Regions from separate parts of the Neorhizobium sp. T25_27 genome, predicted to be linked through region 2. Evidence: predicted binding sites of a transcription regulator. Region 2 holds the regulator's gene; each other region holds the start of a gene.
The links. Region 2 encodes HrcA, which represses chaperone genes, less so after heat shock. Its sites were predicted from a motif close to GTTAGCACTCNCNNNNNGNGAGTGCTAAC; they were not measured.

Region 1 (4,051 bases), on a different contig from region 2:
TCTGCATATACGAACGAAGGGCCCCGATTGATCGGAGCCCTTCATAGCAGAAGACGTGATCGAGTTCCCGATGGGAACCCGTTTACATCATGCCGCCCATGCCGCCCATGTCAGGCATGCCGCCGCCGGCAGCATCCTTCTTGGGCAGGTCGGCAATCATGGCTTCCGTCGTCACCAGCAGGCCGGCAACCGAAGCCGCGTTCTGCAGAGCCGTGCGGACGACCTTGACCGGATCGACGATGCCCATGGTGATCATATCGCCGAATTCGCCAGTCTGGGCGTTGTAACCGAAATTGTCGGTATCGCTTTCCAGGATCTTGCCGACCACGATCGAGCCTTCGCTACCGGCATTCTCGGCAATCTGGCGAACTAGCGACTGCAAAGCCTTGCGGATGATGCTGATCCCGGCATTCTGATCGTCATTCTCGCCCTTGATGTCGAGAACGATCGAGGCGCGAAGCAGGGCGGTGCCGCCGCCCGGTACGATGCCTTCTTCGACTGCTGCACGCGTTGCATTGAGGGCGTCGTCGATGCGGTCCTTCTTTTCCTTGACTTCGATTTCCGTCGAGCCGCCGACGCGGATCACGGCAACGCCGCCGGCCAGCTTGGCCAGACGTTCCTGCAGCTTCTCGCGGTCGTAGTCCGAGGTGGTTTCCTCGATCTGAGCCTTGATCTGGCCGATGCGCCCGTCAATATCCGCCTTGGTGCCCGCACCATCGACGACGGTGGTGTTCTCCTTGGTGATCGAGACCTTCTTGGCGCGGCCGAGCATCTCGAGCGTGACGTTCTCGAGCTTGATGCCGAGGTCTTCCGAGATCACGGTGCCGCCGGTCAGGATCGCCAGATCCTCCAGCATGGCCTTGCGGCGATCGCCGAAGCCTGGAGCCTTGACGGCAGCGATCTTGAGGCCGCCACGCAGCTTGTTGACGACGAGCGTCGCAAGGGCTTCGCCTTCGACGTCCTCGGAAATGATCAGCAACGGCTTGCCGCTCTGGACGACGGCTTCCAGGATAGGAAGCATGGCCTGCAGGTTGGAGAGCTTCTTTTCGTGCAGCAGCACGTAGGCATCTTCCAGCTCAGCCACCATCTTTTCGGCATTGGTGACGAAATAGGGCGACAGGTAGCCGCGGTCGAACTGCATGCCTTCGACGACTTCGAGTTCGGTTTCGGCGGTCTTGGCTTCTTCGACGGTAATCACGCCTTCGTTGCCGACCTTCTGCATCGCGTCGGCGATATACTGGCCTATTTCCTTCTCGCCATTGGCCGAGATGGTGCCGACCTGGGCAATCTCTTCCGAGGTGTTGATCTTCTTGGCCTTGGCAAGCAGGTCCTTCACGACGGCGGTAACGGCGAGGTCGATGCCGCGCTTCAGGTCCATCGGGTTCATGCCGGCTGCAACGGCCTTGCCGCCTTCGCGAACGATCGCCTGGGCAAGAACGGTCGCGGTCGTGGTGCCGTCGCCGGCGATGTCGTTGGTCTTCGAAGCAACTTCGCGGACCATCTGGGCACCCATGTTCTCGAACTTGTCGTCAAGTTCGATCTCCTTGGCGACGGTAACGCCGTCCTTGGTGATCCGCGGTGCGCCGTAGGATTTGTCGATCACGACGTTGCGGCCCTTCGGACCGAGCGTCACCTTCACTGCGTCGGCGAGAATGTCGACGCCGCGCAGCAGCTTCTCGCGTGCATCACGGCCGAATTTGATCTGTTTGGCAGACATGGAAAAACTCCCGGGCCGTTGGCCCCATGGTCTTCGTCAAAAGGAAATAAGGAAGCGGCCGAAGATCAGGCGATGACGCCCATGACGTCTGCTTCCTTCATGATCAACAGGTCTTCGCCATTGAACTTGATCTCGGTGCCGGACCACTTGCCGAACAGGATGCGATCGCCTGCCTTGACATCGAGGGGAACGATCTTGCCGCTCTCGTCGCGGGTGCCGGTGCCGACGGCGACGATCTCGCCTTCCTGCGGTTTTTCCTTGGCGGTGTCGGGAATGATGATGCCGCCCTTGGTCTTGGCTTCAGCCTCGATACGGCGCACGACGACACGGTCGTGCAACGGCCGAAAATTGGTATTGTTCATTTTGGGTTCCTTAGCGAGAGCGCAGCCCAATGGCGGGTTCCCGATCGGATATCCTTAGCACTCTTATGCCAGGAGTGCTAGCGCCATTCGTGCCTTGGTGGTGATCCGGCATCGGCGGCGACGCTGTCTCTCTTCGCCAGGGGACGGGCGGGCGACATCGAAACCGCCAGCGGATCACTGCCGCACGTCTAGCAGAAGCCATTGAGCTTGAGGATCTTATGGGCGTCGATCGACGCCTGAAGCTGATCCTCCGAGTTGCGCTCTCCATGGTTCGCGTCCGGATGATGCATCTTGAGCCTTTGCTTGTAGCGGCTTCTGATCTCCTCCGGCGTTGCATCCGGTGAAAGGCCAAGCGTCTCGAAAGCCTTGGCTTCCAGTACCTTGAGCTTGCGTCGCTGAAGATCCAGGTTTGCGGCCTGGCGTTGTGCAGCGCTTTTGCGTGCGTTCGTCGCCTTTGCGGAACCGGAGCGGGCCATGGAGGGGAGCGGCATCTCCGAGGCTTTTTTGATACCGGTGCCCCAGGTCGGGCGGCTGCCGCTTGCCGCTTCCCTCTGATAGCGCGCGATCAACGGGTCGGAGAGGTTTGGCGCAAAGTTATAACCTTTGCCATATTCCTTTACATGCTCAGGACAGAACAGCAGATAAAGCCCTTCGGCATCCCGCCCGACAGGAGCGCGATGAGTGCCACCCTTTTCGCATCCGTCCCACTGGCATTTCGGATGGTTGGGTTCGTGGTGCGGAGCCGGTTTTTTGCGGATCGACCGTAGGCCGACAAATATCTTTGAATCAGACGTCATCGCGCCTTATATGGCGGTCCTGCGCCAGCAGGCAAGGAGTATGGACAGGCCAACCACAGAGCAGTCCGTTGCTGCGGCAGTTCTGCGCCCAGCCGAGCGGGCTGAGGGTCCACCTGTGAGAGCCCTTTTGCTGTGCCGGGACGCAAATTCACCGAGACGTCCAAACTAAAAGTTGACTCACGGGCGGATAGCCTCTATTTACGGTTTATCGATCTTTTGCTTGCTGAACTTTGGTTTCCGCGCGATTGGCAGCGCGCCTGACGAACTTCCCTTTCAAAATCAATCGCTATCACCATCCGCAGGGCTTTGGCTCTGGGGTCACTCAATCTTGCTTTGAAAGGGTTCATCATCATGACCACAGGCACAGTTAAATGGTTCAATTCCACCAAGGGCTTCGGCTTCATTCAGCCTGACAACGGCGGCGCTGATGCGTTCGTACACATTTCTGCCGTCGAGCGCGCCGGAATGCGGGAAATCGTCGAGGGCCAGAAGATCGGCTACGAACTCGAACGCGACGCAAAGTCCGGTAAGATGTCGGCTTGCAACCTGCAGGCTGCCTAACCAAAAGCGGCTTCCGCTTTGACCACGGATGTACTGGCACCGCTGGAAGCTGATTTTTTAAGGGCCGGGCATCATGTCCGGCCTTTTTGTTTTCGATCATGCATAGTTTGCAAACAGGAGCCGTCATGACGCACAGCAAGGCCGAAATGGCCTTTGACCAGGTTCAATCGCAGTTCTTCGCGCGCGACCACGCGGTCGAAGAGCTGGATTATGTCGCGCAGGTACGGGAGGCGAAGACCCTGCGTCTTCGCGAAGCCCGCCTTGCCAGGGAGGAGCGCGATCGAAATGCAGCGCTCGCCATCGCGCTCGCGAAGCGCGCGAAACAGAGACAGGTGTGAGCAACGCCGTGACCGAGAGTCGCCCCGCCGAACATCCCGAGTGGGGATTGGAGCAATTGCGCAGCGCAATCCATGCGGCGGGCGTGGCCCTATGGTCCTGGAACGTGGATACTGACCGCTTCGTTATGGACGGTCACGGCTTTACTCTCTGGAACGTCACGCACGATGTTGCCCTGACCTTCGAGCACCTGTCCGAGAAAATACATCCGGCCGACAGGGACCGGGTGAGGGCAGCCTTTGTCGCGACACGCGCCGTGATCGGCCCTTACGAGATCG
Region 2 (4,051 bases):
GGATCTCGAACATGGCCTGGTGGAAGTTCGGATCGAACTTCTGGCCTTCCGCATCGATCTTCTTCACGCCGTGGCGTTCCAGCGCCGATAGCATGGAGCGCTCGGTCATCTCGACGCCCTCCAGGAGCGTGGTCAGCGAGGCATCTGCCGTGGCGCGCATTTCGGTCGGCACGGCATCCAGCGCCCGGCGCAGGTTGTCCGAAACGGCGAGCATGTCGCGGGCAAAACCGGCCGCCGCATAGGACTTAGCGTCCTTGATTTCGCGTTCGGTGCGGCGGCGCAGGTTGTCCATTTCGGCCGCCAGCCGCAGAAAGCGGTCGCGCAGCTCGTTATTTTCGGCTTTCAGCAATTCCAGCGGATCCGGTTCGGCGGCAGGCGCCTCGGCATTCTTCTGGTTGGCCGCGTCCTCAAGAGCAGATGCAACAGCTTCAACCGTGTTCTCCGCGGCAGTTGCGTCAGGTCCGTTCTTGTTGGTTTCGTCGGTCATGACGGTCTCCGGTTATTCTTGGCTTGGATTTACGGGCTTGGATTTGTGCCCGATATCGAGGTTTAAAGTGAAAAAATCAAGGCTTGGTGGGAAAGTTGGGGCGGCTCGGTCGCGAATTCAGCGCGACAGCCTGGCAAGCAGCTGTGCGGTGTAATCCACCATCGGCACGATGCGCGAATAGTTGAGCCGCGTCGGCCCGATGACCCCGACGGCACCGACGATCCGGTCTTCGCCGTCACGATAGGGCGCCACGATGAGCGAGGAGCCCGACAGGGAGAACAATTTGTTTTCCGAGCCGATGAAGATTCGCACGCCCGGTCCCTTCTCGGCGAGATCGAGGATCTCGATCAGGCTGTCCTTCTTTTCGAGATCGTCGAAAAGCAACCGCAGGCGATCGAGGTCGGCCACATCCGCTAGGCCTTCGAGCAGATTGGCCCGACCGCGGACGATGAGCTGGGTCGGCTTGCCTTCCTCGCTGTCGCCGGACCAGACCGCAAGACCGCGCTCGACCAGTTCCTGCGACAGCGCATGGAGCTCGCCCTGCACCTGATCCTTGAGTGTCTTCAGCTGGCCGCGCAGTTCCGGCAGTGTCTGGCCGCTGAGGTGGGCGTTGAGGAAATTGGCCGCCTCGGTGAGCTGCGACGACGTCACGCCGACCGGAAGTTCGATGACACGGTTTTCCACCTGGTTATGATCGCCGACGAGCACCGCGAGCGCCTTGGTCGGCTCAAGGCGGATGAACTCGACGTGCTTCAGGACCGGGTCGCTCTTGGTGGTAATGACGATCCCGGCGCCGCGCGAGACGCCTGACAACATGCGGCTCGCCTCCGCCATCAGGCTTTCCATCGGCTGATCGCGATCCGCAGGCCGGATCTGCCGGTCGATATTGGCGCGCTCCTCGGCGGAGAGGTCTCCGACCTGCATGAAAGCATCGACGAAAAAGCGAAGCCCGGACTGGGTCGGCAGGCGGCCGGCACTGATATGCGGGGAGTAGATGAGCCCGAGTTCCTCGAGATCGCTCATCACATTGCGCACCGACGCGGGCGACAGCGATATGGGCAGCAGGCGGGAAAGATTCCGGGAGCCGAGCGGTTCGCCGGTCTCCAGATAGCTTTCCACGATGCGGCGGAAAATTTCGCGCGAACGGTCATCGAGCACAGAGCCGCTGTCCCTACCCGTCGATGCCGAAAATCCCATCTAAAACTTCACCGTTCCGTTGTTCTTTCGACAAAATATAGTCATTCGCCGCGCCTTCTCCAAAGGGAAAATCGCCACGGGCATAATCAATCGCCCGCAGAGCGTCTTAGGCCTTTTTCTTTGCAAAAGCCTGGCCGGGGCCGTAGAAGGCGGAAACAGAAATCCAGGGAGTGAAGCATGCGGCCTTCAGGCAGACAGTTGAACCAGATGCGCAAGGTCTCGTTCGAGCGCAATTTCTCCAAACATGCCGAAGGTTCCTGCCTCGTCAAGTTCGGCGACACGCATGTGCTGTGCACCGCGAGTCTCGAAGAAAAGACGCCGCCGTGGCTGCGCAACAGCGGCAAGGGCTGGGTCACCGCCGAATACGGCATGCTGCCGCGCGCCACAGGCGACCGCATGAAGCGCGAAGCCGCTGCCGGAAAGCAGGGCGGCCGCACCCAGGAAATCCAGCGCCTGATCGGCCGGTCCTTACGCGCCGTCATAGATCTCGAAGCACTCGGCGAAAAGCAGATCACCATCGACTGCGACGTCATCCAGGCCGATGGCGGCACGCGCACGGCTTCGATCACCGGTGGCTGGATTGCGCTCTACGACTGCCTGAAGTGGATGGAAGCCCGCTCGATGACCAAGGTCGACAAGGTCTTGAAGGATCACGTCGCGGCGATCTCCTGCGGCATCTTTGCCGGCCAGCCGGTTATCGACCTCGACTATATCGAGGATTCGGCTGCCGAAACGGACGCCAATTTCGTGATGACCGGCACCGGCGGCATTGTCGAGGTGCAGGGCACGGCCGAAGGCAAGCCTTTCAGCCAGGAGGAATTCCTGAAGCTCTTGGCACTGGCCCAGGACGGCACGCAGGAACTGGTGGCGATGCAGAAGCAGGCGATTGCCTGACATTCGCTGAAAGAGGTGCTGTTTGATCGAAGGCATTCTCGAAACTGCACTTTATGCTGACGATCTCGATGCCGCCGAGACCTTCTACGGCGGCATTCTCGGGCTTGAAAAGGTTCTGCGTGCCGGCAACAGGCATGTGTTCTTCCGTTGCGGGCCGGGCATCCTGCTGATCTTCAATCCGGCTGAGACGATCAAGCCACCACCGGCCGGTGCGTTGCCGGTTCCGCCCCACGGTGCGGCGGGACCCGGGCATATCTGCTTTCGCATGACGAGCGAAGCGATTGACTTGCTCAAGGAAAAGCTCAACAAGGCAGGCATTGCCATCGAAAGCGATTTCCGCTGGCCGAACGGTGCCCGCTCAATCTATTTCCGCGATCCGGCCGGCAACAGCCTGGAATGCGCAGAGCCGAGGCTCTGGAATATCGAATAGGAATTGTAATGCGCAAGCTCGATACGAAAACGATCGTCGTCGCCAGCCACAATGCCGGAAAAATCCGCGAGATTGCAGAGCTGATCGGTCCCTTCGGCTTTTCCGCGAAATCCGCCGCCGAGCTGAAATTCGAAGAGCCCGACGAAACGGGCACGACATTCGAGGAAAATGCCGCGATCAAGGCGCTCGCCTCGGCCAAAGCCTCCGGACTGCCGGCGTTGTCGGATGATTCCGGCATCGTCATCGACGCGCTCGACGGCGCACCAGGCGTCTATACCGCCAACTGGGCGGAGCGTGAGGATGGCAGCCGCGACTTTCAGATGGCGATGGAAAAGGTCGAGAAGGCGCTGGAGGAGCGCGGTGCGACCAAGCCGGAGCAGCGTGGTTGCCGCTTTGTAAGCGTGCTTTGTCTCGCCTGGCCGGATGGACACACGGAAATGTTCCGTGGCGAGGTGGAAGGCACCGTGGCGTGGCCGCCGCGCGGCACCCAGGGTTTTGGTTATGACCCGGTCTTCCAACCGCAGGGCTATGATATTACCTTCGGTGAAATGAGCAGTGATCAGAAACATGGCTGGAAACCCGGCGAGCCGGAAGCGCTTTCGCACCGCGCGCGGGCCTTCAAGCGTTTCGTCGAAACCTGCCTGGAGGCTTGAGGCGCTTTGAATTCAGTCGCCCCTCTCCTTCCCGATACCCTTCTGCCCGATACCGGCGAACCGGGCTTCGGCGTCTATGTGCATTGGCCGTTCTGCGCGGCCAAGTGCCCCTATTGCGACTTCAACAGCCATGTGCGCCACCAACCGGTGGATCAGCCGCGCTTCACCGCCGCCTTCCTGAAGGAAATGGAGGTGATGCGAGGCATGAGCGGGCCGAAAACCGTCACCAGCATTTTCCTCGGCGGCGGCACGCCCTCGCTGATGGATCCTGCCACGGTCTCGGCGATCCTAGACGGCATCGCCAAGCACTGGCATGTTCCTGACGGTATCGAGATCACCATGGAGGCCAATCCCTCCAGCGTCGAAGCGACCCGTTTCCGCGGCTATCGC
Region 3 (4,051 bases), on a different contig from region 2:
TCCGCCGACGATGTCGCGAACCTGCATGCCCATCAGCAGGAAGGCCATGACGTTGAGCACGAAGACGACCGCGGTCCAGACCGCATAGGACTGCACCCGCATGCGGGCCGAGGAGCGGGCTTCGCTGCTTCTCGCCAGCGTCATCGCGAAGGCGACGATGGCGAGCACCGCCGACAGGCCAAGCCGTTCGGCCAGAATCCACAGAAGGAAGGTCTGGACGAACTGTAGGAGGACGCCGCCGAGCGTGCCGGCGACGAACCGCATGAGATACCGGACCACCCAGGCGGCCAGGATGCCGAGCAGCAGGCCGCCGGGCACGGCGACGGAAAGATGCAGCGCGACGCCCGTGTCGAGGCTGCCGGCCGATTGTACGGAGAGCGCCGCGTCGAAGATCAGCAGCGCCGCCGCGTCGTTGAACAGGCTCTCGCCCCGGAGGACCGTATCGGTGGTGCGCGGGATCGACATCGAAGACAGCACGGCCGTCGCCGCCGCCGCATCGGGGGGAGCGACGATCGCACCGAGCACCAGCGCTGCCGCAATCGGCAACCCGGCAAAAGCCCATCCCGCAAAGGCGACGACGGCCGCCGTCGCACACACGCCGCCGATCGCAAAGACAAGCAGCGGAACCCAGAACCGGCGGGCCGTCCCGAGCGGAAAATCGAACGCGGCATCGAGCAGCGCCGGCGCGATGAACAGCGCCAGCGCGGTGTGCGGATCGAGCGAGATATAGGGCATGCCCGGCACCAGCGCGACCGCGGCACCCGCCAGCGCCAGCATCGACGGATAGGGCACGGAAAGCCGGCGCGAGATCTGCAGGAGCACGATCGCGACAAGCAGCAGGACGAGCAGGCTCTCGAAGAAACTCATGGCGCGACTGTAATTGTGGTCAGCGTCTTTGTCAGCCGGGCTCCATCCCACAGACAAAACAAAAAGGGCGATCCGAGGACCGCCCTTTTCTCAACTGAACCGGTTGGCTCAGATGTGAAGACCCGGAGGTCTTACATCATGTCCATACCGCCCATGCCGCCCATGCCGCCAGGCATGCCGCCGCCAGCCGATTCCTTCTTCGGAAGTTCGGCGATCATGGCTTCGGTGGTGATCAGCAGCGAAGCAACCGAAGCTGCGTTCTGCAGAGCCGTGCGAACGACCTTGAGCGGGTCGACGATGCCCATGGTGATCATGTCGCCATATTCAGACGTCTGGGCGTTGTAGCCGTAGTTGTCTTCGTTCTTTTCGAGGATCTTGCCGACCACGATGGAAGCTTCGTCACCAGCGTTTTCAGCGATCTGGCGAACCAGCGACTGCAGAGCGCGGCGAACGATGTTGATGCCGGCTTCCTGATCGTCGTTTGCACCCTTTGCGGTGATCTTGACGGAGGAACGCAGCAGGGCAACGCCGCCGCCCGGTACGATGCCTTCCTGAACGGCAGCGCGCGTCGCGTTGAGGGCGTCGTCGATGCGGTCCTTCTTTTCCTTGACTTCGACTTCCGTCGAGCCGCCGACGCGGATCACGGCAACGCCGCCGGCCAGCTTGGCCAGACGTTCCTGCAGCTTTTCGCGGTCGTAGTCGGAAGTGGTTTCCTCGATCTGAGCCTTGATCTGACCAACGCGGCCTTCGATGTCGGCCTTGGAGCCGGCGCCGTCGACGATCGTGGTGTTTTCCTTGGAGATCGAGACCTTCTTGGTGCGGCCGAGCATGTCGAGCGTGACATTTTCGAGCTTGATGCCGAGGTCTTCGGAGATGACAGTGCCGCCCGTCAGGATGGCGATGTCTTCGAGCATGGCCTTGCGGCGGTCGCCGAAGCCCGGGGCCTTGACGGCAGCGATCTTGAGGCCGCCACGCAGCTTGTTGACGACGAGCGTCGCAAGAGCTTCGCCTTCGACGTCTTCAGCGATGATCAGGAGCGGCTTGCCGGTCTGGACGACGGCTTCGAGAACCGGGAGCATTGCCTGCAGGTTCGAGAGCTTCTTCTCGTGGAGGAGAATGAAAGCGTCGTCGAGATCGGCAACCATCTTTTCCGGGTTGGTGACGAAGTAGGGCGACAGGTAGCCGCGGTCGAACTGCATGCCTTCGACGACTTCGAGTTCGGTTTCGGCGGTCTTGGCTTCTTCAACCGTGATGACGCCTTCGTTGCCGACCTTCTGCATGGCTTCAGCAATGTCGAGACCGACCTGCTTGTCGCCGTTTGCGGAGATCGTGCCGACCTGTGCGACTTCTTCCGAGGTCGAAATCTTCTTGGCCTTGGCCTGGAGATCCTTGACGACGTCTGCAACAGCGAGGTCGATGCCGCGCTTCAGGTCCATCGGGTTCATGCCGGCTGCAACGGCCTTGTTGCCTTCGCGAACGATCGCCTGGGCAAGAACGGTAGCCGTCGTGGTGCCGTCGCCGGCGATGTCGTTGGTCTTCGAAGCAACTTCGCGGACCATCTGGGCGCCCATGTTCTCGAACTTGTCGTCAAGTTCGATTTCCTTGGCGACCGATACGCCGTCCTTGGTGATGCGCGGTGCGCCGAAGGACTTGTCGATGATGACGTTACGGCCCTTCGGGCCGAGCGTTACCTTGACTGCGTCGGCGAGAATGTCGACGCCGCGCAGCATCTTTTCGCGCGCGGTGCGGCCGAACTTGATTTCTTTAGCTGCCATTTTGGGAACTCCTGAAAAGGGGTGTCAGCGATATTTCAGTGAAAGCAACCGACTGAGATCAGCCGATGATGCCCATGATGTCGGATTCCTTCATGATCAGAAGGTCTTCGCCGTCGAGCTTGACTTCGGTGCCGGACCACTTGCCGAACAGGACGCGGTCGCCAGCCTTGACGTCGAGAGCGGTGATGTTGCCCTTGTCGTCGCGGGTGCCGGTGCCGACGGCGACGATTTCGCCTTCCTGCGGCTTTTCCTTGGCGGTATCAGGAATGATGATGCCGCCCTTGGTCTTGGCTTCGGATTCGACGCGACGAACAACGACGCGGTCGTGAAGGGGGCGGAAATTGGTGCTTGCCATTGTCTAATCCCTCGATCAAATGACATGGACGGGTGGAAACCCGTATCTCGGTGCTGTTAGCACTCCCATTTGGAGAGTGCCAGCCGCGTCGAGATAAGGGTGCCCGGCGGATGAGTCAAGAACGGCCGTAAAATTTTCGGGACGGCTCGGAACTCATGGGAAATACGCTTAACGATACGGATGCTGGGCAACGCCTGTGCTCGGCGGACTGATGACCGCAACCGGCCACATCGGGTCGTCGGTTTCGGCTACCTCTCCGGGCAGGTCGGCATGTTGCACCGGACTTTGGTGGAAGAAAGGCGCCGGCGCATTTAACAGCCGCGCGGGGCCAGCGAATGCCGCGACGTGGCGCCATGCCGAAGTTCGCTTCCTTCATACGGTCTTCACATATGGCTCCTAGAGGGGGCGGCGAGTTTCCACGCGCTGTGGGTACATGACGCCATGGACGACAGGTACCCGGTGCGGAAAAGCATGAGGCAATGATGGATCAGGCGGTGAAGGACGAGATTGCGGTGAAGCCGACGCTCGGCGAGCTGACGGCGGTGTTCGCCAGGATCGGGGTCCTGAGTTTCGGCGGGCCTGCTGGGCAGATCGGTCTGATGCACCGGACCCTGGTGGACGAAAGGCGCTGGCTTTCCGAGGCGCGGTTTCTGCATGCCTTGAACTACTGCATGCTGCTGCCGGGACCGGAAGCCCAGCAGCTGGCCACCTATATTGGCTGGCTGATGTTCGGGGTGCGCGGCGGCATGATCGCCGGCCTTCTTTTCGTGCTTCCGGGGCTGGCCGTCATCATCGCCCTTTCGACGGCTTACGCCCTCTATCAGGATACGAGCTGGCTCACCGGCCTGTTTTTCGGCCTCAAGGCGGCGGTGCTGGCGATCGTTGTCGAGGCGGTGATCCGCCTCAGCCGCAAGACGCTGAAGAACCGCCTCCTGTTCGGCATCGCGGCGGCCGCCTTCGTGGCATTGTTCTTCTTCGGCCTGCCGTTTCCGCTCGTGGTGCTTCTGGCGGGGTTAGTCGGCTTCTTTGCCGCCCGCAGGGGCGGTGGAACAGC
Region 4 (4,051 bases), on a different contig from region 2:
GGCCCGTCGGCGCGAGGAAGGCCGCGAGGATTGTCGCATCCCGATGCGGCCGGATCACGGGCAGGAAATCCTCGACGACCTGACCCGCGGTGCGCAGCCGGGCTATCCCGCCATCGGACGGCTCAAGGGGCTGGCGGAGCTTCGCGGCATCGAGCGAACGCTCACGCATCCGCGTTATGGCCTGAGGGCATGATCATGAACTGGCTGCCCGGCCAACAGTCGTCACATAGTCGCTGAGAACATGGCCGTTCAAACAGCCGGCGGAGATTCAACCGCACCGGAAGGAATGATGCCGGCGAGCGCCTGACGAACCGTGACCTCCGAAAGAAGGTCCCCCGCTGCGTCGCAGACACGGATACTGCGAAGACCGAACTGCCCACCGCCGCGAAGGCAGTCTGCGGCGAGATCGCGGATGCCTCGGGTCGCCTCCGTGGTCGCAGCTTGAAGATCGGGAAGGTCCGAGCCGTCAGGATCATTGATCACGAGCGCAGACAAATAATTCAGGTGAAGGAAGAATTTCGGCATTCGAATGCTCCAGGGTCGCGACTAGCTCCTCCCGCCAAAGCACATCGTTTTATAAGAATATGAATATATCTAGTATTTTAGAATTGTCTACGGGACTAAATACCCTCCGCACAGGACAAACACCTCCAGTTGGCGGACTTAGCGCGACGGATTGTCCGCTGGCGCACCAAACCACCGCGGTATTTGGAAGCTTGTATACTGCCAATATCGTCTGCTGAATTCTCAGGGCGCAGACGGCTGAGAGTGGCTACTCTTGCCCCAACACCGGCCAAGAGAACCATGACGGCAATTTCCCAGTTATCCATGCGCAACAGGCTGCTTGCGTCGCTGCCAAGCGCCGACTTCGAGCAGGTCGAACGTCATTTGGAGCATATCGATCTGCCGCGCCGCACCCCATTGGGCATGCGCCATGAACAGATTGAACATGTCTATTTTCCAACGGACGGCATCGCGTCGATGGTTGCCGTTTCGCCGGAAGGACAAAGGGCCGAAGCGGGCATATTCGGCAACGAGGGATTCTTCCCGACGTCCGCAGCCATGGGAAGCAGCGTCAATCTCTTCGACTGCAACATGCAGGTGGCAGGTGAGGCCTACCGGATGACGCTTCCACAGTTCGTCAGCCTCCAACAGGAAAACAGAAACTTTGCAAAGCTCCTGTTGCGCGCCGTCGAAGCGTTCACGGCTCAGGTGGCCTATACCGCATTATCCAACGCCGTGCATGGTGTGGATGAACGGTTGGCCCGCTGGTTGCTGATGTGCCACGACCGCTTGATGGGAAATGAAATCCCTCTTACCCACGATTTCATTTCGGTGATGCTGGCCGTGCGGCGCCCGAGCGTGACCAGTTCCTTGCACATCCTTGAGGGCAATTTGTTCATCCGCTCGCAGCGAGGGATGATCACCATCCGGGACAGGCCTGCCATGGAGGAATTCGCACACGACGCCTACGGTCCGCCCGAGGAGGACTACCGACGGCTGATGTCAGGGCTTTTCCAGGCCTCTTAAAGCAAAAGGGAAAAGGTCAAGTCTCAGTGCAGTTTGAACTCGCCTTCGACGCGACGCCACTCGTTGGGCCCGATCAGGCGCTGGTGGGTATAACGAACGGAATGCAGCGGTCCGTCGAGATTGGCCTGCCAGAAATCCAGAAATTTCTGCATCTCGGGAAACCCCGGGGCCAGATCGTAATCCTGCCAGACATAGGTCTGCAGGACGGATTCGAAATCTGGAATGTGGTAGAGAATGTGCGCCGTCGTAAGACCATAGCCGCTCAGCTGCCGCTCGAGATCCGATGAAAATTGCATGCTTCATCTCCGTTCAATGACAGTTCGAAACTTGGCCTGATTTTTTACAGGCCATCAACCGGTTCCTAACGCTCGACTCTGATTTCTGTTCCTTATCAGCATGTTAGCAGCCGCTTCGACGAAGTGCTGATTTTTCATCTTCGCCCTCTTGAAATTGAAAAATCGGAAAACCAGATCATTTCGCGCAAAATGCTCGTGCGAGGTTTTGCACCCGCCCGGACTGGTCATCCGGTCCGGCAGGGGAGCAACGTCATCACTGTTTGTCCATGGAGGAAAACATGTCGTTCCGACCGCTTCATGATCGCATTCTCGTCCGCCGGGTCGAATCGGAAGAAAAGACCAAGGGTGGCATCATCATTCCCGACACAGCCAAGGAAAAGCCGCAGGAAGGCGAGGTCATCGCCGTCGGCCCTGGCGCCCGCAACGACGCCGGTCAGGTCCAGGCGCTCGACGTCAAGGTTGGCGACCGCATCCTGTTCGGCAAGTGGTCCGGCACCGAGATCAAGATCAACGGCGAAGACCTGCTGATCATGAAGGAAAGCGATGTCATGGGCATCATCGAGGCCCGGGCCGAGCAGAAGAAAGCCGCCTGAGAATACCATCCATCAGTCAAGCAAGCTGCCTAATCGAGGAGTGAAAAATGGCTGCGAAAGAAGTCAAGTTCAACACCGATGCCCGTGAACGCATGTTGCGTGGGGTCGACATCCTGGCCAATGCCGTGAAGGTGACGCTCGGTCCGAAGGGCCGCAACGTCGTGATCGACAAGTCCTTCGGGGCACCCCGCATCACCAAGGACGGCGTATCGGTCGCCAAGGAAATCGAACTGGACGACAAGTTCGAAAACATGGGTGCGCAGATGCTGCGGGAAGTGGCATCGAAGACCAACGACCTGGCTGGTGACGGCACGACGACTGCGACCGTGCTGGCCCAGGCGATCGTCAGGGAGGGCGCAAAGGCCGTCGCTTCCGGCATGAACCCGATGGACCTGAAGCGCGGCATCGACCTTGCCGTCGATGCGGTCGTCAAGGAACTGAAGGCCAACGCCCGCAAGATCTCGAACAATTCTGAAATCGCCCAGGTGGGTACCATCTCGGCCAATGGCGATGCCGAAATCGGCCGGTATCTCGCCGAAGCCATGGAAAAGGTCGGCAACGAGGGCGTGATCACGGTTGAAGAAGCCAAGACCGCCGAAACCGAACTCGAAGTCGTCGAAGGCATGCAGTTCGATCGCGGTTATCTCAGCCCCTACTTCGTCACCAACCAGGACAAGATGCGGGTGGAACTCGAGGATCCCTATATCCTGATCCACGAAAAGAAGCTCTCCAACCTGCAATCCATGCTGCCGGTGCTCGAAGCCGTGGTTCAGTCCGGCAAGCCGCTGCTGATCATCGCGGAAGACGTCGAAGGCGAAGCGCTTGCCACCCTCGTCGTCAACAAGCTGCGTGGCGGCCTCAAGATCGCTGCCGTCAAGGCTCCGGGCTTCGGCGATCGCCGCAAGGCCATGCTCGAAGACATCGCCATCCTGACGGGCGGCACCGTCATCTCCGAAGACCTCGGCATCAAGCTCGAAAACGTCACCCTGAACATGCTGGGACGGGCCAAGAAGGTGGCGATCGAGAAGGAGAATACCACCATCATCGACGGCGCCGGTTCCAGGGCAGAGATCGACGGTCGCACCACCCAGATCCGCGCCCAGATCGAAGAAACCACTTCCGACTACGACCGCGAGAAGCTGCAGGAACGTCTGGCCAAGCTGGCCGGCGGCGTTGCCGTGATCCGCGTCGGCGGCTCGACGGAAGTGGAGGTGAAGGAAAAGAAGGACCGCGTCGACGATGCGTTGCATGCGACGCGGGCCGCTGTCGAAGAGGGCATCCTGCCTGGCGGCGGTGTTGCGCTGCTGCGCGCCGTCAAGGCACTCGACAACCTTGGCACCGCCAACCAGGACCAGCGGGTCGGCGTCGAGATCGTCCGCCGCGCGATCGAGGCTCCCGTTCGCCAGATCGCCCAGAATGCCGGCGCCGAAGGTTCCGTGATCGTCGGCAAGCTGCGCGAGAAGAGCGAGTTCTCCTACGGCTGGAACGCCCAGACCGGCGAGTATGGCGACCTTTACGCCCAGGGCGTCATCGATCCGGCCAAGGTCGTCCGTGCAGCGCTCCAGGACGCCGCCTCCGTGGCTGGCCTGCTCGTGACCACGGAAGCCATGATTGCCGAAAAGCCGAAAAAGG

Region 1: a site for HrcA is predicted at 2,133-2,161, ahead of groES (co-chaperone GroES). Genes of this name have one in related genera too.
Region 3: a site for HrcA is predicted at 3,053-3,081, ahead of groES (co-chaperone GroES). Genes of this name have one in related genera too.
Region 4: a site for HrcA is predicted at 1,929-1,957, ahead of groES (co-chaperone GroES). Genes of this name have one in related genera too.

What each region holds. Positions count from the first base shown of each region.
Region 1 covers NZ_PVBJ01000003.1:61,234-65,284, reverse strand. The annotation lists gene groL (chaperonin GroEL) at 83-1,717, opposite strand; gene groES (co-chaperone GroES) at 1,783-2,079, opposite strand; gene C5J24_RS10490 (J domain-containing protein) at 2,268-2,876, opposite strand; gene C5J24_RS10485 (cold-shock protein) at 3,228-3,437, shown strand; gene C5J24_RS10480 (hypothetical protein) at 3,563-3,775, shown strand; gene C5J24_RS10475 (sensor histidine kinase) at 3,772-4,051, shown strand, end outside.
Region 2 covers NZ_PVBJ01000002.1:444,022-448,072, reverse strand. The annotation lists gene grpE (nucleotide exchange factor GrpE) at 1-487, opposite strand, end outside; gene hrcA (heat-inducible transcriptional repressor HrcA) at 605-1,684, opposite strand; gene rph (ribonuclease PH) at 1,862-2,578, shown strand; gene C5J24_RS09010 (VOC family protein) at 2,601-3,008, shown strand; gene rdgB (RdgB/HAM1 family non-canonical purine NTP pyrophosphatase) at 3,017-3,661, shown strand; gene hemW (radical SAM family heme chaperone HemW) at 3,668-4,051, shown strand, end outside.
Region 3 covers NZ_PVBJ01000004.1:115,878-119,928, forward strand. The annotation lists gene C5J24_RS13855 (sodium:proton antiporter) at 1-867, opposite strand, end outside; gene groL (chaperonin GroEL) at 999-2,642, opposite strand; gene groES (co-chaperone GroES) at 2,701-2,997, opposite strand; gene chrA (chromate efflux transporter) at 3,480-4,051, shown strand, end outside.
Region 4 covers NZ_PVBJ01000010.1:231,698-235,748, reverse strand. The annotation lists gene uxuA (mannonate dehydratase) at 1-193, shown strand, start outside; gene C5J24_RS24695 (hypothetical protein) at 250-525, opposite strand; gene C5J24_RS24690 (Crp/Fnr family transcriptional regulator) at 805-1,530, shown strand; gene C5J24_RS24685 (usg protein) at 1,554-1,826, opposite strand; gene groES (co-chaperone GroES) at 2,105-2,419, shown strand; gene groL (chaperonin GroEL) at 2,467-4,051, shown strand, end outside.